Regions from separate parts of the Bradyrhizobium sp. UBA2491 genome, predicted to be linked through region 1. Evidence: riboswitches for the same ligand, from Rfam matches in the RefSeq annotation. Region 1 holds a riboswitch; each other region holds the start of a gene.
The links. A riboswitch is a leader RNA that binds a small molecule or an ion and turns the genes downstream of it on or off. The one in region 1 is predicted to bind cobalamin.
Positions count from the first base shown of each region.

Region 2: linked by a shared signal. The riboswitch ahead of B2W55_RS05665 (TonB-dependent receptor) and the one ahead of metE (5-methyltetrahydropteroyltriglutamate--homocysteine S-methyltransferase) in region 1 are both predicted to bind cobalamin.
Region 3: linked by a shared signal. The riboswitch ahead of B2W55_RS28395 (TonB-dependent receptor) and the one ahead of metE (5-methyltetrahydropteroyltriglutamate--homocysteine S-methyltransferase) in region 1 are both predicted to bind cobalamin.

Region 1 is NZ_DDOP01000039.1:91,108-98,324, reverse strand. It holds gene B2W55_RS11755 (prolyl oligopeptidase family serine peptidase) at 1-2,016, shown strand, start outside; gene B2W55_RS11750 (helix-turn-helix domain-containing protein) at 2,264-3,199, opposite strand; gene B2W55_RS11745 (hypothetical protein) at 3,409-3,606, opposite strand; gene metE (5-methyltetrahydropteroyltriglutamate--homocysteine S-methyltransferase) at 3,749-6,091, opposite strand; cobalamin riboswitch at 6,202-6,401, opposite strand; gene B2W55_RS11735 (DUF6925 family protein) at 6,674-7,217, shown strand, end outside.
Region 2 is NZ_DDOP01000017.1:90,341-97,557, forward strand. It holds gene B2W55_RS05665 (TonB-dependent receptor) at 1-1,250, opposite strand, end outside; cobalamin riboswitch at 1,358-1,553, opposite strand; gene B2W55_RS05670 (CobW family GTP-binding protein) at 1,645-2,574, opposite strand; gene B2W55_RS05675 (amidohydrolase family protein) at 2,576-4,066, opposite strand; gene B2W55_RS05680 (LysR substrate-binding domain-containing protein) at 4,168-5,055, opposite strand; gene B2W55_RS05685 (NAD(P)H-dependent oxidoreductase) at 5,146-5,721, shown strand; gene B2W55_RS05690 (hypothetical protein) at 5,731-6,126, opposite strand; gene B2W55_RS05695 (ABC transporter ATP-binding protein/permease) at 6,272-7,217, opposite strand, start outside.
Region 3 is NZ_DDOP01000081.1:91,363-98,579, forward strand. It holds gene B2W55_RS28385 (hypothetical protein) at 1-157, shown strand, start outside; gene B2W55_RS28390 (hypothetical protein) at 262-423, opposite strand; gene B2W55_RS28395 (TonB-dependent receptor) at 543-2,756, opposite strand; cobalamin riboswitch at 2,924-3,121, opposite strand; gene B2W55_RS28400 (FecCD family ABC transporter permease) at 3,234-4,277, shown strand; gene B2W55_RS28405 (ABC transporter ATP-binding protein) at 4,274-5,047, shown strand; gene B2W55_RS28410 (ABC transporter substrate-binding protein) at 5,047-5,880, shown strand; gene B2W55_RS28415 (MBL fold metallo-hydrolase) at 6,087-7,127, opposite strand.

The sequences.
Region 1 (7,217 bases):
ATCAACATTCCCGATCCCTATCGGCCGCTTGAGGATACCGCCCGGGCCGAGGTGAAAACCTGGATCGAAGGCCAGAACGCGCGCACGCGCAGCATGATCGACGCGCTGCCGGTCCGACAGCGGTTGCAGGACTTCATGAACGCGGCGCTGGACTACCCGAGGACCACGATCCCGGGCCAGTATGGCCGGCGCTACTTCAGTTTCTTCTCCGATGGCCTCGTCAACCAACGCAGTGTCGGATTTCAGGAGTACCTGGCCGGCCCGCGCAAGACGCTGATCGACGCCGGCGCGCTGTCGTCGGATGGAACGGTTGCGATCCTGTCGTTCTTCCCCGATCGGGTCGGCAGCAAGGTCGCCTATCTGCTGTCCGAAGCCGGCAGCGATCGGGAGACGCTGCATGTCCGTGACGTCGAGACCGGCCAGGACCTGCCGGACGTGCTCGCATGGTGCAAGCACACGACCGTCGCTTGGGCCCGCGACGGACGCAGCTTCTACTATTCCCGCTATCCGGGCGACACAGAGCCTGCCGATTGGTACCGCCGCAGCCAGATCGTGTGCCAGCACCGGATCGGCGAGCCCCAGTCGGCAGATCGAGTGATCTTTCGGCAGTCGGCGCGTCACGATTACTATTGTCAGGTGACGGCATCGCCTGAAGCCGATCTCTTGAAGATCGTGGTGAGCATCGGAACGTCTGAAAAGGCGGGTTACTACGTCGCTCCCCTTCACGACGCATCTGACATCACGGAGATATTCCCGATCGGGATAGCCGGCTTCTACCCGATCGCCAATGTCGGAGCGACGCATTACGCGATCACGAATCTCGACGCGCCGAACTTTCGACTGGTGCGGATCGATCAGGCCGACCCGAAGCCGGACCGGTGGCATACCGTGATCGCCGAAAGCGATGCGGCGCTGAACGCCGCGGCGGTGTTCGACAGCAAGCTGGTGGTCAAGCACTATCGAGATGTCAACCAGCGGGTGGCGATCCACGATCTCAACGGACAGCACCTCTCGACGATCGATCTCGGCGGCCTTGAGAGCGTCGCGTTCGGGCGCTATTTCAGGGGCGACGACCATCTGCTGCTCGAGGTGAACGACTACAAGCGGGCCAGCCGCATCGAATGGCTGGATCTGGAGAGCGGCAAGCCGTCGTTGTTTCGCGCTTCGGCCGCCAGGCACAGCCTCGCCGATGTCGTCGTCGACCAGGTCTTCGTGACCAGCAAGGACGGCACGCGAGTTCCGATGACATTGATCTATCGGCCCGGGATTGCGCGCGACGGCAACAATCGCACGCTGCTCACCGCCTATGGCGGCTTCGGATACGCGTTGTGGCCCTATTACAGCGACAGGATTGCCGCCTGGGTCCGGATGGGCGGCGTCTATGCCCTTGCCTCCATTCGAGGCGGCGGCGAATACGGCCAGCCGTGGCATGACGGCGGGCGGCGAACCCACAAGCAGTCCTCCTACGACGATTTCATCGCCTCGGCGGAATGGCTGATCGGCAACGGCTACACCCGAACCGAGAGGCTCGGCATCAACGGCGCCAGCAATGGCGGGCTGCTGGTGCTTGCGACCATGTTGCAGCGACCCGACCTGTTCGGCGCAGTCGTCTCGGCCGTTCCCGTGACTGACATGCTGCGTTTCCCGAAATTCACCTTCGGCATCAACTGGATTCCGGAGTACGGTGACGCTGAAAGCAATGAGACGGATTTCAAGACGCTGCTCGCCTATTCACCACTTCACAATATCCGCAAGGACGTGAAGTATCCGCCGCTTCTGGTTCTCACTGCCGACAATGATGACCGGGTAGCGCCGGCCCATTCCTACAAATTCGTGGCGACGCTGAATGCCCTCTCTCCGGAGAGTGTCGTATATCTTGGCGTCGAGCGCCGCGCCGGCCACGGCGAGGGCAATGCATTGAGCAAATCGATCAACCGCGACTGCGATACGCTCGCGTTTCTTTGCGACAAGCTCGGTGGTCCGATGCAGGAATTGCCCAAGCTCGCGCCGGCCTGATCGCAGCGGAGCCGCCAAACCTGCCGGAATTGCCCGCGTTGGAGGTGTCGAATGGTCGACACCATCCATCTTGCGAACGGCATGCGGCGCCATGGGGGCCGCCATGCGTCGTCACCTTGAGCTTGCCGAAGCGAAGTTGCGCGAGCGTGCGCATCGATCCAGATCTTGAGGGGATGAGGCGGGAGTCCGAGCCATCGCGATTTCCGGTCTTCGCGGCGTCCGCCGGACTGGCTGGCCGCGTCGTGCGTCAGCTCAAGGCGGTTCGGCGAAACTCGCGGGGGGCCAGGCCATTGTGGCGCTTGAACAGGCGGTTGAAATGCGAGATGTCGCGGAATCCCGCCGCAAAGGCGATCTCGGCGATGGTCCTGTGGGCGGAGTTGCGATCGAGCAGCGCGCGCGTGCATACGGCAATCCGCTCCGCGTTGACGTGCTCGCCCACCGAGCGGCCGGTGGTCGCAAACAGGCGGTGCACGTAACGCTCGGAGCAGTGGAATTGCGTGGCGAGCGCGAGCGCGCCGAGATCGGGGTCGTCGCTGCGGCGGGCGATATGATCGAGCATCATCGACAGCAGCACGGGCGTATGCACGCGCTCCGCCGGCATGTCGGTGAGGATGTCCGGCGCGTGCGCGATCAACTCGGCGATGTGCGTGCCGATCATCGTCGAGGTCGTTGCGCGCTGGCGGCCATTGAGGCAGAGCTCGGCGTAGCTCGCCAGCGTCCGGGACAGCGTGCGGCCGGTTTCGGTCGCCGACAGGCCGAGGCGCGGTCGATCGAACAGCGCATCAGGCAACAGGCGTCGCGGCACGGCGAAGCAGAACAGCTTGAAATCGCGGCGATGGGCGATCTCGAACGGCTGGGTCGTATCCGCAAGCGCAAGGTCGCCGGGTGCGCAGATCTGCTCGTGGCCGCGCTGCGAGGTCCGTCCCAGGCCTTCAAGCTGGAGATTGACAAAGCAGAGATCGTCGGTGCTTGCGGCGATGTGCGACGGGAGCCGGACCACGGTGTGTCCGCTCGCAGTGACCTGGGAGATCTGAACCGGAGCGGCGTCGACCTTGGAGATCGCGCCTGCAAAGGACTCCCCGGCGATCCGGCGCGGCTCCAGCCGCACGAAAGCAGCCGCGAGGTCGTCGGCCCAACTTCCGAAAGGCTGATCCGGACGGGCCGGCCTGGTCGACCATTCCATGAGCGCCTCGAATAGATTGCCACTGCGAAGGGCCCGGCGCCCGAACGATACCGCCGGCAAAACCAGCGGTCAAATTCGGTTCAGGGGATCGACCAGGCGGCGACTGGCCGGGCCGGTCTCATTAATCCGGATGAGCGGCGATCTTGCGAAGATCAGGTGCGGACGTGGGTGCGGACGGCCCGAATTCAGGTCTGATCGTCAGTCTCCCGTTATGCTTTCGTCGTCGGCCCGAGATGCAGCTCCATGATCTGCTGCGGTGTCTCGCGGACCTCCATCGTCTGTCCGTCGCCGCCGACGAAGGCGAGCACGGTGCGCTCGCCGTCGCGCAGCATCGAGCCGACCAGCGCGATGTTGATGTGAATGGCCTGCCCGTTGTCGAACCGCGTGCACTCGATCCAGAAACGCATGGTGTCTCCTTCGATGTCCGGGTTCGACCCGGGCAGGGTTTTTCAAGGCGCGATGACGTTCGGGTGAATGTCATCGCGCCTTGGCTTTTCATAGGAGTATGATCTTTCCCGAAAACCGCTTCACATTTTTCCGGATCATGTTCTAGGCCAGCTCGCGCAACTCGCGGGCCGCGGCGACCATGTTGACGAGGGCCGGGCGGACCTCATCCCATTTGCGGGTCTTCAGGCCGCAATCCGGATTGATCCAGAGCTGGCCGTCGGTCAGGCGCTCCCGTGCCAGCTTGAGCAGCTCGGTCATCTCGGTCACCTCTGGCACACGCGGCGAGTGGATGTCATAGACGCCGGGACCGATCTCGTTCGGATAGCGATAGTTCCGGAACGCATCCAGCAACTCCATCTTCGAGCGCGAGGTCTCGATCGAGATCACGTCGGCATCCATCGCGCCGATCGCGTCGATGATGTCGTTGAACTCGGAGTAGCACATATGGGTGTGGATCTGGGTCTCGTCGCGGACGCCGGACGAGCAGATGCGGAAGCACTCCACCGCCCAGTCGAGATAGGTTGTCCACTCCGAGCGACGCAGTGGCAGGCCTTCGCGCAGCGCCGCCTCGTCGATCTGGATCATGCCGGCGCCGGCCGTCTCGAGGTCGGTGACCTCGTCGCGGATCGCCAGCGCGATCTGCCGGCAGGCCTCGCTGCGCGGGATGTCGTCGCGGACGAACGACCAGTTCAGGATGGTGACCGGCCCGGTCAGCATCGCCTTCATCGGCCGCTTGGTCAGCGACTGCGCATACTGCCACCACTCGACCGTCATTGGCTTCGGACGCGACACATCGCCGAACAGGATCGGCGGCCGGACATAGCGCGAGCCGTAGGACTGCACCCAGGCGTGCTCGGTGAACACGAAGCCGGCGAGCTGCTCGCCGAAATACTGCACCATGTCGTTGCGCTCGAACTCGCCATGCACCAGCACGTCGAGGCCGATGGTTTCCTGCCAGCGCACGGTCTCGGCGGTCTGCTCCCGCAGGAAGGTCTTGTAGTTGGCGTCGCTCAAGCTGCCCTTGGCATGCGCGGCGCGGGCCTTGCGGATCTCCGGCGTCTGCGGGAACGAGCCGATGGTGGTGGTCGGGAACGCGGGCAGGTTGAAGCGGGCATGCTGAACGTCGGCCCGTTCTTCGAACGGGCTGGCGCGGCAGCGCATCGCGGCGTCGACGGCAGCAAGGCGGCTCGCCACCTTCGGATCGTGAATCTGCGGCGAGGTCTTGCGCGCGGCGGCGGCTGCATCGGAGGCCTTCAGCGCATCCGCGATCGACGCGCGGCCGGCGGCAAGCGCGGTCCCGAGCGCGGCCAGTTCCTCGATCTTCTGCACCGAAAAGGCGAGCCAGCTCTTCACCTCGGCATCGAGCTTGGCTTCGAGTGCGAGATCGATCGGCACATGCAGCATCGAGCAGGAGGGTGCGATCTGCACCCGGTCCTTGCCGAGCTTGGCGACCACAGGTTCGAGCCGGTCGAGCAGCTTGCTCAGATCGGCGCGCCAGATGTTGCGGCCGTCGAGCACGCCGAGCGAGACGACGCGGTCGGCCGGTAGCCGGGCAAGATCGTCGAGTTGCTCCGGCGCGCGGACCAGATCGAAATGCAGGCCGGCGACCGGAAGCGCGAAGGCCGTGTCGCGGTTCGCGCCGAGGCTGCCGAAATAGCTCGCCAGCATGATCTTGACCTGCGGTACCGCCTTGGCGATCTCGGCATAGGCGTGGCGCAGCGCATTGCGCGCGGCATCGTCGAGATCGAGCACCAGGCAAGGCTCGTCGATCTGCACCCAATCGGCGCCGCGCTTGGCGAGCTCGCGCAGCACCTCGATGTAAACCGGCAGCAGCCGGTCGAGCAGCGACAGCGGCTCGAAGCTGACGTCCTTGCTTTTGGCGAGCTTGAGGAAGGTGACCGGACCGACCAGCACCGGGCGGGTCTGGTAACCGAGCGCCTTGGCTTCCTCATATTCCTCGATCGGCTTGCGCGAGGCGAGGGTGAACTGCTGATCCTTCGACAGCTCAGGCACCATGTAGTGATAGTTGGTGTCGAACCATTTGGTCATTTCCTGCGCCGGTACGCCATGACCGTGGCCATGATGGGCGTGGCCGCACGACGCGTCGTGCGTGTCACCCTGCGCGCCGCGCGCCATCGCGAAGTAGGTGGCAAGCGGTACTGGACCGCCGCTCCAGCCATAGATCGCGGGAATCGCGCCGACCATCACCGAGGTGTCGAGTACCTGGTCGTAGAACGAGAAATCGTTCGACGGGATCACCGAGACGCCGAGCTTCTTCTGGCGCGCCCAATTGGCGGCGCGCAATCCGATACCGGTGTCGATCAACACCTGCTGGCTTGACGCGCCGGACCAGAAGCTTTCGAGCGCGAGCTTGAGTTCGCGCCGCGGACCGATCCGCGGCGTGCCGAGTGTGGTAACCGGAAGAGAGGAGAGATTGGTAGACATTGGCTTAACCCCAAACAGTTGGGGGCAAAGGCCGTAGTGACACGTCTGGACTCCGCACGTGCCAAGGCGCTAGCGGGTCGCAACCGCACCACCGGGACACCCCGCCCGAGGACGTGTATGTTGTCGGGGCAGGTCTCCTGGCTCGCGGGTCGTCGCTCTTGTCCTGCCTTCCCGAGGCTCGCGCCTCAGTGGCTTTGGATGGACAACAGCTCGCCGCTTACAGTTGCGGGGGCAGCGCCGGCATCACACCGGCTTCCCTCTTAGCTCCAGGTCAATCGGGACCTGGAGAACCTCGACGAGCCTGATTAGCGGCTATCGGCTGGTGACGTCAACCTTGCCGCGGTCATCCCGCGGCGCGATCGATCTAAGCCATGGTCCGGATTGGACATTCGTGACTGGCCGCGTGCCGTGCCGAGATAATCCTGTCGTGAAGTTGCCGCGGTCTGACATAATATCTTCATGCCGGCACGAGCGACGCAGGCATTCTGGAACCATTCCTGTCGTGGATGGATGAGAGAGTCGGAAATGAGCGCAGCAGTCGCGCGAGCTTGATCGGCCGATATGACAACAGATCCTGCCACCATGGTCATGCTCGCCGCGCAGCTTGATGATCCACAGGCCGGCTGGAGCGTCGGCACGTTCGGCGCCATCGCCGAGTTCACGCGCGAGCCCGACGAACCCGTGCGGATGACACGGGCCGGCGACGGGATCACTGCCGTGACTGACAAGGGCGCGATCAGGATCGTTGCTCACGCCGGCCTGCGTCTGATCGCGTCGGAATCGCCGACCACGGATAGCTGGATGCATCGCGTCGCGCTCTGCCTTCCACAACATGGATGCGCCATGGGTGGGAGGACAGAATTGACCGAAGTCGGCCCGGATCACGACGCGTTGCGCAGCCGGGATCGCAACAGCGTGCTGTTCGACCTCGGCCTGGGCGTACTGCATATCGATGCCTGCGTACGGCTCGACGACGAGGACACCGTCCGCGCCCTCCGGAGCCGTGTTGGCAAATCGCTGTTCGCGCCGGGCAACGATGCGATGGGGATCATCCTCGGCGCCAATCCGCATCGCGTTTTCACCAGCCGTATCGGACGGGTCGAGGTGTTTCAACCGATCCCGCCCC
Region 2 (7,217 bases), on a different contig from region 1:
AGCCCGAAGACGTGACCGTTGAAGGTCGCATCCATTCGGTTGCCGACCTGCTTCTGGTCGTGGAAGATTTCGATATAGTTGTTGCGGTCGAGCAGCTGGGTCTTGGGATTCCAGGTGTAGTTCTCGATATCACGCCAGTGCCGCTCGCTGGTCAGGTAATACAGGGTGTTGTTGATCTTGATGCCGTCGGCGACATCCCACTCGGTCTTGAACTGGGTCCAGCTGTCCTGATAGCGGATCGTGCTGTCGAGCGCGTTGTAGTTCTTGAAGCGTAGCGCATCCTGGATCGAGCCATTGATCAGCGGGGTGCCAAAGTAGCGTGACGGACTGCGGTCGCCGTAATCTTCGGAAAGCGTGAAGGCGAGACTTTCCGACACCTGCGCACGCACGGCAGCTGAGATCACCACATTCGATGTCTTGTCGCGATCGACCCAGCCGTCCGACATGTTGCCGGTGGCGTTGACCCGGTAGGACACATTGGGGCTGATCGGACCGGTGCTGTCCACCGACAGCCGTCGCGTCATGTTGCTGTCGAGCGAGACCTCGGCCGCGTTGTAAGGCGTGCTCTGCGGCTTCTTCGGAACGACGTTGATGACGCCGCCGATCGCGCCTTCGCCGTACAACACCGAGGCCGGCCCACGCAGCACCTCGATGCGATCCGTGGACCAGGTGTCGTAGGGAAACGTCAGCGTGCCGGAGCCGATATAGAAGCGTGTTCCGTCATAGAGCGTCATCACCGAGTTGCTGCCAGCAAAGCCGCGGTCGCTGAACGACAGCCCGCCATTGCCGGGCGCCGGCGTCGCGATGAAGCCGGCCGCATTCTGCGTGACGGCATCGAGCACATTATGCTGGCCGCGTTCCTGGATGGTCTGCGCCGTGATGATCTCCACGCTGGCCGGCGTCTGCAATGGCGTCAGATTGAGCCGGCTGCCGGTGGTTCCCGGCTTGGTGGCATTCAGCGTCGGCGATGGCGATCCCGATGTCGATGCAGACGATGCGGCCGCGGGCTGCGGCGCGCCGCCCGCCACCGCGGTCGTTGCACGGCGGGACCTCGGTCGCGATGTGGTTGCGGTATTGGCTGCTTGCGCAGCGGGTTTCGGCTTGGCCGCGGCCGAAGGCGAGACTTCGATCGGATCGAGTTTCGTTGCAGGAGCGGACTGCGCCAGCACCTCGGCCGGCAGCAGCAGCGACGACAATGAGCAGAACAAACCGAGGCGCAGCCCCAGCGCAACGGAAGACGATGACGACATCAAGGAAACTCGCGGTAACGTGGCACGTCACCGCGAACGCGGACTGGCGCATTGCTCAACGAGCAACGTTCCGATCCCACCAGGACGCCCCCGCCCGATGTGCTCGCGTGTGACCACGACTGACGGCAGGTCTCCTGGCTCACGGGTCATCGCCTGTCGACGCCTTCCCGGGCCTGACAGCCCAGTGGCAAATTGACGAAAGGCTCGCCGTTTACAGTTGCGGGGACAGCTGCGGCATTGGGGTTTCCCTCGCACCGCATTCCCTTTTGATCCCCGAAGGGAACCGTCGACAAACGATTAAGAGCTGCTCATCGGGCTGTCAATTCGCTGTGATCACCGCACACATGCTTTGCGGACAAGCGTTGCTGCAACGTCACTATTGATTGCCGTCATTTCATGGTGCCTCGACGCAGCCGTCCATAATCGCATCGATCTCGCCGCGCGACAGCGCGCCCATCTCGGCGATGAACACGATGCGCGTCCGCGGCACCCCGGCCGCCGGCGCCCCGCCCGCGGTCAATGTCGCGCGTCCGCCGGCCAGTTGAAATACCATCGGCCGGCCGGGCTGCTCGACCGTTTCGAACAACCCCTTCGCCCGCGCGAGCTTCGGCGCCAGCCTGCCGATCGCCTGCTGCAATCGCGGCAGGAGCACCCGCCGCTCCGACGTCCAGCTCAGTGTCTCGAACCGGTCCGCTGCCGGCCGTCTCGGCGTAATCTCTCGCAGCACCGGCACATGATCGAGATCCGCCGGGAACAGCAACGCCGCCGGCACCTCGCCGTGCACGGCATCGACCACGACCGCCGCCGGACGCACGGCGCGGACGGCATCGCGGATCGCGGCGCACGCGGCTGCGTCGGCGAGATCAATCTTGCTCAGCGCGACGATGTCCGCCGCCCGCAATTGCGACCGCAGCAGCGCATCATCCAGCGCGGTCACCGGCTGCGTCGCGTCGACCACGCACAGCACCGTCTCCAGCGGCGCCTCCTTCCAGATCACCGGATCCATCAGGTTGCGCACGATGTCGGCGGGATCGGCGATCCCGCTGGTCTCGATCACGATGAACTCGGGACGCGGATCACGCCGCAGCAGGGTTGCGAGCGTGCGCAGCAGGTCGCCTTCCAGCGTGCAGCAGATGCAGCCATTGCTCAGGCTGACCACGCCATCGCTGGCGCCGGCGATCAACTCAGCGTCGATGTTGATCGCGCCGAAGTCGTTCACCACCGCGGCGATGCGCCGGCCTTGCGCATGCGCCAGCAGATGGTTGACGACCGTGGTCTTGCCCGCCCCGAGGAAGCCCGCGACCAGCAGGATCGGGACCGGCACGTCAGGCCCCGGTGACGGGCCGGCGCACCGGCCGGCCGGGACGTGCCGCGACGTCGAGCACGCCATCCTTGATCAGCGGCTGGCCGCTGACCACGAGGTGCCGTACGCCTTCCGCCGGGCGATTCATGGCGGAGAAGGTCGCGCGATCGCTCAGCGTCTCGTAGTCGAACACCACGACGTCGGCATCGGCGCCCGCCTGCAGCCGGCCCTTGGCGCGCATCGCCGGCGTGCTCGCCGACAGGATCTCGGCCGGGATCAGCGCGCATTTGCGGATGCCTTCGAGCAGCGACACCTTCTTGCGCTCGCGCACCCATTCGCGGATGAAACGGGTGAAGCACCCCGCCGAACGCGGATGCGAGGTGGCGTCGTCCGGCAGCGGCCAGGCATCGCCGGTGTAGGGGCGGCCATCCGACAGCGTCCACGGCATCGCGTCGGAGGCGATCGCGCCGCCCGGATACAGCACCGCCATGTCGAGCAGGTCGCGATGATGCGAGTTGTTCTCGATGTCGAGCACATGCCACAGCACCAGCGTGGAGGGCTCCGCGGCCTGCGCCGCCAGCAGCTCCTCGCGGCTGCCGAAGCGATGACCGTCGGTGACGCGCTGCACCGAATCGTAGCCGAGGCCGTTGCGCTCCTCGAATTTTGGATCGCTGAAGAAGGTCGCCGCCAGCACCGTCGAGCCGGTGCCATAGGGATAGGCCTCGACCGTGATCGGCAGGCCCTGCGCCTGTGCCTTCGCGATCAGCGCGACGCAGCGTTCGATGTCGGTCTTGCTCGACGAGTTGAAATGGCAGATGTGCATATGCGCGCCGGTGGCGCCGGCATAGCCGATCAGGCGGATATAAGCCTCTGCCGCGCTTTCGGGGTCGATCCGCGACATGTAGGCGACGTGGGTGAAGGTCGGCACCGCGTGATTGGCGGCGAGCTGGCACACCGCGGTCAATTCCTGCACGCCGGCGCCGGGCGCATAGGCGTTGAGGATGCCGATGCCGATGCCGCCCTCGTTCAGGCCGTTGGCGAGACGTTCGAGAATGCCGCCGACTTCGCCCTCCGTCGCCACATTGTCGATCCAGCGGCGGTCGCGCATCGCGCTGCCGAACGATTCCAGCGAGCTCTCCGAATTGGAGCCGGTCATCGCGCCGATCCGGGCGAACGCCCAGTTGGCCGCGGCGCCGTAATTCAGCACCCGCCCCTTTTCGGCCTGCCGCTTGTACCAGGATGCGACCGGCAGCACGCCGGCCTCGAGGTCGAGCGATGTCGTGACCCCGTCGAAGGCCTGCATGCGATCGGCCGGAATGGTCTGGCCATGCGCGTGCAGGTCGATGAAGCCGGGCGCCACCACGAGCCCGGTCGCGTCGATCTGCCGCTCGGCGCCGCCAAGCCCGGTGCCAACAGCCGCGATCTTGCCGTCGACCACGGCGACATCGCCGATCGCGTCCATCCCGCTGGCTGGATCCACCACTCGGCCACCGCTGATCACCAGACCACCCATCTCGCCATTCTCCGCATGTCCAAAATGAAGCCTCGACCAACGGCCCCATCAACGCTTACGACCGGCGCCATCCGGCGCCAACAGCCAAAATTGCATCGCTCTTATCGCAGCAACCCGGCAAGGATCGTCGCGACATGTTGTAGCGCAGCATCCTTCGCGCGGCGCCGGTGCCAGGCCAGATGCAGGGAAAATCCTGCCGCTTTGATCGGCGGCGGAAATGAGACCAACCCGCTGAAATCGGCGACCACCCGCGAGGGAAGCATCGCGATCATGTTGGAGCCGCGCAGCAGGCTTGGCACCATCTGAAAGGTCGGGACCACGAGCCCGATCCGCCGCGACAAATGCCGGCTCGCGAGCTCGGCATCGAGCGGCGAGCGGTTGTCACCACGGCCGGAGACGAGAACATGAGGATAGGCAAGCCATGTCTTGAGATTGAACGCCTTCGCAGCCGGATGCCGCGCCCGCATCGCCACGACGTAGTGCTCGACCATGACCTCCTGGCGATGGAGGTCGTCTTCGGCCGGCGGAAACACCGAAACGGCGAGATCGCTGCTGCCGTCGATCAACGCCGCGCGCGCGGCGTCGGCGCCATGCCAGGGCTGGATCACCAGATCGATCCCGGGAGCCGAGCGTTGCAATTCCTGCTGCAACGGCGGGACGACGAGCAGGGCGGGGTAATCCGTCATGGAGATGCGCAAGACCTGGCGAATGTCGGCGAGCCGCACCTGCGGCGGATCGACCAGTTCGGTCAGACCCGCGAGCAGCGATTTCAACGGCGCGCGCAACGTCTCGGCCTTCGGCGTCAGATACATCGTGCCCCGGCCGCGCTCGAGCAGATCGTCGCGGAACAGCTCGCGGCAGCGTTGCAGGGCCGCCGACGTCGCCGGTTGCGACAGCCCGAGCCGGTCGGCGGCGCGGCTGACATGGGCCTCGTCCAGCAAGGCGTCCAGGATCACGAGGAGGTTGAGGTCGAGCGACCGTAAATTCATAGAACAGATAATACAGTAGATTTATTATCGATTGGAGTAATTTATGCGTCTGCCGCATGCTCGCTCCATCAACGCACAGGAGCCGACCACATGACCAAGACCCTCATTCTCGTCTTTCACCGCGATCTCTCGCAATCCAAGGCCAACGCCGCGCTGGCGGCCGCCGCGGCCAGCCTGCCCGGTGTCGAGGTCGTCGACATGCAGGCACTGTATCCCGGCGACATCGACATGTTCCGGGACGGTGAGCGCGAAGCCGCCCGCCTGCTCGCCGCCGACCGCATCGTGCTGCAGTTTCCGATCCAGTGGTACTCCACCCCGGCGCTGCTGAAGGCATGGCAGGACGCGGTCCTGACGCGGATATTCTACGTCGCCTATGAGACGGAGGGCCGGTTGCTCGAAGGAACCCCGCTGATGGTGGCGGCGACCGCCGGCAACGTGCACGACGCCTATCGCACCGGCGGCCGCAACATGTTTCCGATGATGGACTTGCTTGCGCCGCTGCGCGCCACGGCGCATCGCTGCGGGCTGCCGTGGTCCGATCCCTTCATCATGTACGAATCGGACCGGCTTTCGCAGCAGGCGCTCGAAGCCGCAACCGCAGACTATGTCGCCAAGCTCGAAGACTGGATCGCATCCACGCCGGCTCCCCTCAAGCAGGCGGCATAGGCCGGCTGCTCAAGCCCGTGCAGCGCGCCGCGGCGGCAATCCTCTCCAGAGATCGTCGCCGGACCTCGCCCGACCTGGAACCATCCTTGGCGGCGTCCGGTCTTTCGCGATCGCCGCCTCGAACGCACGCCGCAGCCGGGGATTGTCGATCTGGGCCTCGAAGCCCCGTAGCACCGCCTCAGCCTGTATGTGGCGTCCGGAGATCGCGTGGCACAGCTCCGCGGTCGTCCTGCGGAAGAAGCTGAACGAGACGTCGGCGGCGCCACTCAACCGATCGAGTTCGCCGGCCACCGCCAGCACGTGCATCCGGTCGGCGTCATCGAGCGTCACCGCGAAGCGCAGGACGGCGAGTTGCCAGGCGCAGAGCAGCCTGCCCTGCGGTTCGGTCGCTCCTGCACTGCGCATCAATCGAACACCCCACGCGCCGATCGATGGCGCGGCGGGACTATCCCTTTGCAGCAATAGGTTTTCGAGGGGAGGCTGCGGGCGATCGTATAGGATTCGCATAAGCGGTGCGCCGGCCGTTACTGGCCGGACGCGCACCGCATGCTCAAATCCCCTCGAATTGCAGCCGCGCCAACCGTGCATAGAGGCCGCCCGCGGCGACCAGTTCGGTGTGGGTGCCCTGCTCGACGATCTTGCCCTGGTCCATGACCAGGATGCGGTCGCAGGACAGCACGGTTGCCAGCCGGTGCGCGATGACGAGCGTGGTGCGGTGGCGCATCAATTCCTCCAGCGCGGTCTGCACCAGCGTCTCGCTCTCGGCGTCGAGCGCGGAGGTCGCCTCGTCGAGCAGCAGCAGCGGTGCATCACGCAGGATCGCGCGCGCGATCGCGATGCGCTGGCGCTGGCCGCCGGACAGCGTCACGCCGCGCTCGCCGAGCTGGGCGTCGAAGCCGCCGGGCAGCCGGCGCAGGAATTCGGTGGCATGGGCGAGATCGGCGGCGCGCTCCACTTCGGCATCGGTGGCATCGGGCCGACCGAACCGGATGTTCTCGCGGGCCGAGGCAGCAAACACCACGGAATCCTGCGGCACCAGCGCGATCCGCGCCCGCACCTCGGCCGGATCGGCCTGCCGGATCGGCACGCCGTCGAGCGAGATGGTGCCCGATTTCGGATCGTAGAAGCGCAGCAGCAGGTGGAACAGCGTGCTCTTGCCGGCGCCGGAGGGGCCGACGATCGCGACCTTCTCGCCTGAACCGACCTTCAGCGACACGCCGTCGACCGCGAGCGCATTGGGCCGGGTCGGATAGGCGAAGCTGACATCGTCGAAGCCGACATCGCCGCGCGCCGGCTGCGGCAGCGCCCGCGGCGAAGCCGGCGCCGCGATCTGCGGCTTGACGCGCAGGATCTCGAACAGCCGTTCGGCGGCGCCCGATGCGGCCGAGACCTCGCCCCAGACCTCGCTGAGCTGGCCGAGGCCGCTGGCGGCAAAGGCCGTGTAGAGAATGAACTGGCCGAGCCGGCCCGGACTGATGGCGCCGACCAGCACGTCG
Region 3 (7,217 bases), on a different contig from region 1:
GGCGCTGCTGCTGGCCTCGCCGCCGATCGCCTCATCGCTGGCGCGCGGCGGCTTCGGCGCGCATCTGCTCGACCGCGCGAGCATCAGGACGATCGAGGGGGAGGATTTTATGCACGATCTCTCGACACGTCGTCCCGGCGAAGGCCGGGACCCATAACCACGAATACAAGTTTGGTGGCACGCCGGGGCGGCACGGTGCCCAATAGCGCGCTTCAGGGGTAATGGGTCCTGGCTTTCGCCAGGACGACATCGTGGATAGTCCTACAACGGCTCGTCGTCATTGCCGTAGCGATCGAGCTTCGGCGTGGCGATGTCGCCATCCTCGTAGGACTCGTCGTCCGGCGGCGCTGCGGGTGGTGGAGGCTTCTTCGCCTTGTCGTCAGGCTTGGTGCCGCCCTTGTCCTGCTTCCCGGCCTTGGCCATGCGTTTCCCCTGCGCGGGTCAAATCAGTCGCCGGAATTCTACTCCAGTTCGTGGGCGCTCGTCATGTGAGGAGACGGCGCGGTGAGGTCACACCCGCGCCGCTCTTTGTCCGGGCATGCCTAGAACGTCGCGCCGGCCTTCACCATGTAGGTGCGGCCGGGCAGCGGATAGGCCGAGAAGCGGCCGGCCGTGAACGAGCTCGCGATGGCGTAGTCGTAGTACAGCGCGTTGAACAGGTTGTTGACGCTGAGCGACCAGAAGAAGCGATCGACTTGCCCGCTCAGCTTGATGTCGGCGGTGGCGTTGCCGGGAATCCGGCCCTGGGTGTTGGCCTGGTCGTTGTCCATGACGCGCGAGCTCCAGGCCCGCGCCGTGGCGTCGAACACCAGGTAGTTCTGCCAGATATTCCAGGTGATGCCGATATTGCCGGTGTAGCGCGACACCAGCGGCACGTCGTTGCCGGCCCACATGCCTTCGCGGAAGACGGCGCGGGTGACCGCCATGCCGCCGCGCAGGGTCACGGTGTCGCTGACCTTGAGCGAAGCGCTGGTCTCGGAACCGTAGCGGCGGGTCGGATCGAGGTTGACGTTGTAGAACAGCACCGGGTTGAAATGAATCTCGTTCTCGAGATCCATCAGATAGACGCTGGTCTGGACCTGGAAGCGATTGGTCTTGACCCGGAAGCCGCCCTCGACGTCCTCCGAGGTCTGGGTCTTGAGCTGGAAGTTCTGCGGGATCGGCGCGAACGTCACCGGATCGAACGACGGGCCGGATGCGACGCGCTCGTCGACATCGGGGGTGCGGAAGGCGCGGGCGGCGCGGCCGAACACCGAGAAGGTGTCGGTGAAGCGATGCTCGACGCCGACATGCAGCGCATATTGCGTCTCGTTGCTGTCGAGCGGAGCCGCCTGCGTATCGAACGCGAACGGCGCGTTCGGGTCGTAGCGGTCGCGTGCCGAGACGCTGGTATTCTGGACGCGCGCGCCGTAGGAGACATCGGTGGTCGGCAGCAGTCCCAGCGTATGCTGCCAGTATCCGGCGACGGTCTGCTGCTCGATGTTGTAGATGTGGTAGGGGTCGACGCCCTGGTAGGCGCCGCGCGCCTCGCGGAAGGTCGAGTCGTAATAGTCGATACCGGTCAGGATCGTCGACGGCATTCCGAAGGCCACGTTCTTGATGCTGAGCCGCGGCGTGATCGACCATGTCTGCAACGCCGCATCGTTGTAGGTCGAGGCAAAGCTGATGGTCGGCACGGTGCCGAAGAAGCCGCTCTGGGTGTCACGCTGCCGCCAGCCGCCGTCGACGATGAGGTCGACGCCGTTCATCAACGTCTTGGTGAAGCCGGCGGTGACGCTTGATGTCTGCTGGTTGGCGTAGTCGAACGGCGTGCTGGTGCCCCTGCGGTCGGTCTGCAACTCGTTGACGCCGATCGACGGATCGACCAGCCGTCCGCCGGGGAGACCAAGCTTCTGATCGCTGCCGGTGACGGTCAGGAAGGCAGAGAGGTCCGACGTGTTGTAGTTGACGTTGCCGACCGCGTTGCGCTGGTCGAGCGCATTGTTGGCGCGGTAGCCGTCGGACTTGATGCCGTTGCCATAGAACGAGGTCGACCACGGCCCCGAATTGAGTGCTGCGGAGATCGCGGCCATCCGCGTGTTGAACGAGCCGACGCCGCCCTCGGCTTTGATCGTGGCTGGCGGGCCGCCGGCGCCGGTCTTGGTGATGATGTTGACGACGCCGCCCACCGCGTTGTCGCCGTAGAGCACGGCGCCGCTATTGCCGCGGCTGATCTCGATGCGCGCGATCGAATCGAGCGGGATCGTGGTGAGGTCGAAGCCGGCCTTGTCGACGTCGTTGAGGCGGCGGCCATTGAGCAGGAACAGGGTGTTGTCGGAGGCGAAGGCGCCGAAGCCGCGCAGATCGACCGCAGTCTTGGCGCCGTTCGGGCCGCCATAGAGCGTTTGCAGTTGTACGCCCGGCACCTGGGCAAGGATTTCCGGCAGCGACTGCACCGGCGAATGCGCGATGTCGTCGGCCGTGATCACGGTCGAGGACGAGCCGACGATACCGGCGAACTGGCGTCCGCCGCCGTTGCCGCCCGTTCCGGTGGCCGGTGCGGTTCCGGTCGAATTCGATCCGGCGCCGCTGCCGGCATCGCTGCTCTGGGAGGTGCCCGGCGCCGGGCGGCGCGGCGCCGGCGCTTCGTCGGCGGCCGGCTTGGCGCGCGTGACGTTCTGGTCGTTCGGTTTGGCGACCTCGATGGCCGGGAGCTGATCGGGAGACGGGACTTGCTGCGCCCGCGCGGCGGAGGCGGCGATTGCAGGGGCGATCATCGTCGACGCGAGCAGAAGCGCGCGGCGGCGCCGATGGGAAGGGAAGCAAAACATAAAGTGCGGCCTCGGAATGACGTCAGTGGCACGTCACCGCGAACCCAGTCTCACCATTGCACTTGCGGCATCCGGTGAAGCTCATGCCTGTACTCCCCGACCGGCATCGTCGCGTGTGACCACGGCTGACGGCAGGTCTCCTGGCTCGCGGGTCGTTACCCTTCGTCGCCTTCCCAGGACCGAGTTTCCCAGTGGCATCTGACGAAGGATTCACCGCATACAGTTGCGGGGGCAGCCGCGGCATTGGGGAGGTTTCCCCGCACCGCATTCCCTTTTCATCTCATTAAAGAACCGTCATGTTCAACTAGCGTTCGGCCGGGCAGCAAAGTCAATCCGGCGGGCGTCCGGCGGCGGCGAGGCGGTCACGGTTTTTATCGAGTGTCGCTTGTCTGCCACGGCGATCGCTGTAAGAGCATGGATTGGATGAGCGTGCAGGATTTTGCCTTGGCGGCCGAGGTCGCGGCGCGGCGCCGGTGGGGTGCCACCACGGCGCTGCTCGCGCTCGTCGTGCTGCTGCTGGTGGTTTCGCTCGGCGTCGGTCCGGTGCGGTTGTCGCCGCTCGCGGTGATCGAGGCGCTGTTCGGCGGCGGCAGCGACGTCGCGCAGGTGATCGTGCGCGAGATCCGCTTGCCGCGTACCATCCTGGCGTTCGCGATCGGCGGCATTCTCGGGCTGTCCGGCGCGGCATTGCAAGGCTTGCTGCGCAATCCGCTGGCGTCGCCATCGCTGTTCGGCGCGCCGCAATCGGCGGCATTCGGCGCGGTGCTGGTGATCGCGCTCGGCCTCGCCGATGTGCGCTCCTACGCGCTGCCGGTGGTGGCGATCATCGCCGCCTTCGGCTCGGTGTTCGCGTTGCTCGCGATCGCCGGCCGCAATGCCGGGCTGTTGATCCTGATCCTCGCAGGGCTCGCGATATCGAGCTTCGCCGGCGCCGCCACGGCGCTGGTGATGAATCTCTCGAGCAATCCTTTCGTGGTGCTGGAGATTGCGTTCTGGCTGCTTGGTTCGCTCGAGGACCGCAGCTTCCAGCACGTCGCGCTGGCGCTGCCCTTCATCGTCGCGGGCGCCGCCATCCTGCTCAGCCAGGCCAGTGCGTTCCGCGCGCTGACGCTCGGCGAGGAGGCCGCGCAAAGTCTCGGCGTCGACGTCGGAAGGTTGCGGCTCCTCGTCATCACCGGCGTTGCGCTCGGCGTCGGCGGCGCGGTCGCCGTCACAGGCACCATCGGCTTCATCGGGCTCGTCGCGCCGCATCTGATGCGACCGGTGATCGGCCACGATCCGGCGCGGCTGTTGGTGCCGAGCGCGCTCACCGGCTCGGCGCTGTTGCTCGGCGCCGATATCGCGGTGCGTATCATCCCCTCCACCTCGGACATCAAGGTCGGCGTGCTGACCTCGATCATCGGCGTGCCGTTCTTCCTCTATCTGATCATGCGCGAACGCCGCGCGCTCGGCGGGGGCGTGGCATGACATTGCTCACTGCCAGCGGTCTCCATGCGTCACTCGGCCATCGCGAGGTGCTGCGCGATATCTCGCTGTCGCTGGCCGCGGGCCATCTGGTCGCGCTGGTCGGTCCGAACGGCGCCGGCAAGACCACGCTGCTGCGCGCGCTCGCCGGACTGATTCCCTCCGATGGCGAGATCCGGATCGACGGCGATGCCTTGGCGTCGCTGTCGTTGCGCGAACGCGCGAAGCGTTTCGCCTATCTGCCGCAGGGCCACCTGGTGCACTGGCCATTGCCGGCGCGGGATATCGTCGCGCTCGGCCGCTATCCGCATGGCGCGACCGATCCAGCACGGCTGTCGCCGCAGGACATGGACGCGGTGTTGCGGGCGATGCAGGCGGTTGACGTCATGGAGTTCGGCGATCGCCGCGTCACCGAGCTCTCCGGCGGCGAACGCAGCCGGGTCGCGCTGGCCCGGGTGCTTGCGGTGGAGGCGCCGGTCATCCTCGCCGACGAGCCGACTGCCTCGCTCGATCCGCGCCACCAGATCGACGTGATGCAGAAGCTGCGCAGCGTCGCCGACACTGGTGTGCTGGTGATCGTGGTGACCCACGACCTCGGCCTGGCCGCGCGGTTTACCGATCAGGTGCTGGTGCTGTCGGAGGGACGGCTCGCGGCGCAAGGCGCGCCTGATGCGGCATTGTCGGAGCGCGTTCTGGCCAGCGTGTTCCGGGTCAGCGCCTTTCGCGCGGAGTTTCAGCGCGAAGCGGTGATCGTGCCGTGGGCGGATGTCTGATGAGGATGCGGTGGCTCGCAGTCACGGCGGCGGCATGGCTCATCTCGGCCAGCGCCGTGTCCGCAGCGGGGCCGCGCGTCGTCTCGATGAATGTCTGTAGCGACCAGCTGGTGCTGTCGCTGGCCGATCCCGACCAAATCCTCGGGCTCAGCCGCTTCGCCCGCGATGCCTGGCAATCCTGGGCCGCCGACAAGGCGCGCAACTATCCGCTGCTGTCCGGCGGGGCCGAGGATGTTTTGCTGCTCAGGCCCGATCTCGTCGTGGTCAGCCTGTTCGACAAGCGCGCGACACGCGATCTGTTGAAGGCGAACGGGCTGCATCTCGTCGAATTCACCGTGCCGCGCACGCTGGACGAGGTGAAGGACCAGATCCGGGCGATGGGCGACGTGCTGCAACATCCGGATCGCGCGCAGGCCGAGGTCGCGCGGCTCGACGCAGCCATCGCGCGAGTGCGGGCGGTGGCGAGCGTGCATCATTACCGCGTGCTGCCGCTGGAGCGGCGCGGCTTCGTCTCGGGCGACAGCAGCCTGATCAGTTCGCTGCTGACGGCAACCGGCCTCACCAATGTCGCCGGCGAGCTCGGCCTCGGCGCCGGAGGATTCGCGTCGCTGGAGGCGATCGTCAAACTGCGGCCGGATTTCATCCTGGTGTCGGAGGCCGGCGATCGCGCCGAGGACGAGGGCCGCGCCTTCCTGTTGCACCCGGCGCTGGAGCGCTTCTATCCGAGGGAGAAGCGCATCGTGTTGCCCGAGCGGCTCACGGTGTGCGGCGGCGTGATGCTGGCGGATGCGCTGGACTGGCTGACGGCGGAATTGCAGCGCGTGACGCGGTAGGCCAATCAAGTCAGCCGTCCAAGTCCCGTCATCCTGAGGTGCGAGCCTTGCGGCGCAATTGCGCCGCTGGGCGAGCCTCGAAGGATGCACGGCCCGGATATTTCCAAGCGCTCGCGGAAGGAGTTGGGCCGTCGCCCTTCGAGACGCGCTGCGCGCTCATCAGGGTGACGGTGAGAGATGTTGTGCGACGGCCAACGGTTAGCCGATCATCCCATCAGCACCGGCCCGCCGGCCTTCTTCCAGGCATCGATGCCGCCTTCGATATGGGCGGTGTTGGTCAGTCCGGCTTTCTTGGCGGCGGCTACCGCCATCGCGGAGCGCTCGCCGAAGGCGCAGAAGAACACGACGCGGCGGCCGGTCGCGGCGGCGACTTCGCGCAGCATGCCGCCGGGCTGTAGGGTGGCGCAGATTCCAGGATAGGGCGCGTGCAGGGCGCCGGCGAGCATACCGTGCTTGGCGCGCTCGCCGCTCTCGCGCAGGTCGACCAGCAGCACATCGGGCCGGCCGAGGCTCGCGATGGCGTCGCGCGCGTTGAGCGAGAGCCCCTCCCTGGCGAGCTCGTCCTGGTGCAGGCCGACATGCATGTTGGCGGGCACCACGACGTCCATCAGCTTCGGATTCGGCAGGTTGAGGTTGTTCATCAGCTCGACATAGTCGTCGATCGATTTGACTTGCAGCCGCGGATTGTGGCGCTTCTCCTCGCCGATGGTGGAGACGGTGTCGCCCTTGTAGTCATGCGCGGGGAACACCATGGTCTCTTCCGGCAGCCTCAAGAGGCGGTTGAAGATCGAATCATACTGCGCCCGCGCGCTGCCGTTCTGGAAGTCGGTGCGGCCGGTGCCGCGGATCAGCAGCGTGTCGCCGGTGAAGACGCGGTCGCCCATCAGGTAGCTGTAGGAATCGTCGGTGTGGCCGGGCGTGTACATGGCCTCGAGACAAAGCCCCTCGATCGTCACTTTGTCGCCGTCGGAGACCCGCATCGAGACCACGTCGGCCTTGCTCTGCTCGCCCATGATGGTGATGCACTGGGTGCGGTCGCGCAGCTCGCCGAGGCCGGTGACGTGATCGGCGTGCAGATGGGTGTCGACGGCCTTGACCAGCCGGAGGTCGAGTTCCTGCAACAGCTTGCAGTAGCGATCGGCCTTCTCCAGCACCGGATCGAGGATCAGCGCCTCGCCGCCGGCGCGGCTCGCGAGCAGATAGCTGTAGGTGCCGGACACGCTGTCGAACAGCTGGCGAAAGATCATGACGGCTTACCTGTTCTCCGGGTCGAGTCGTGGAGAGGATATTATTCCATAGATAGGGTGCATTCAAAGCAAATCCATCCCCGTGCGACT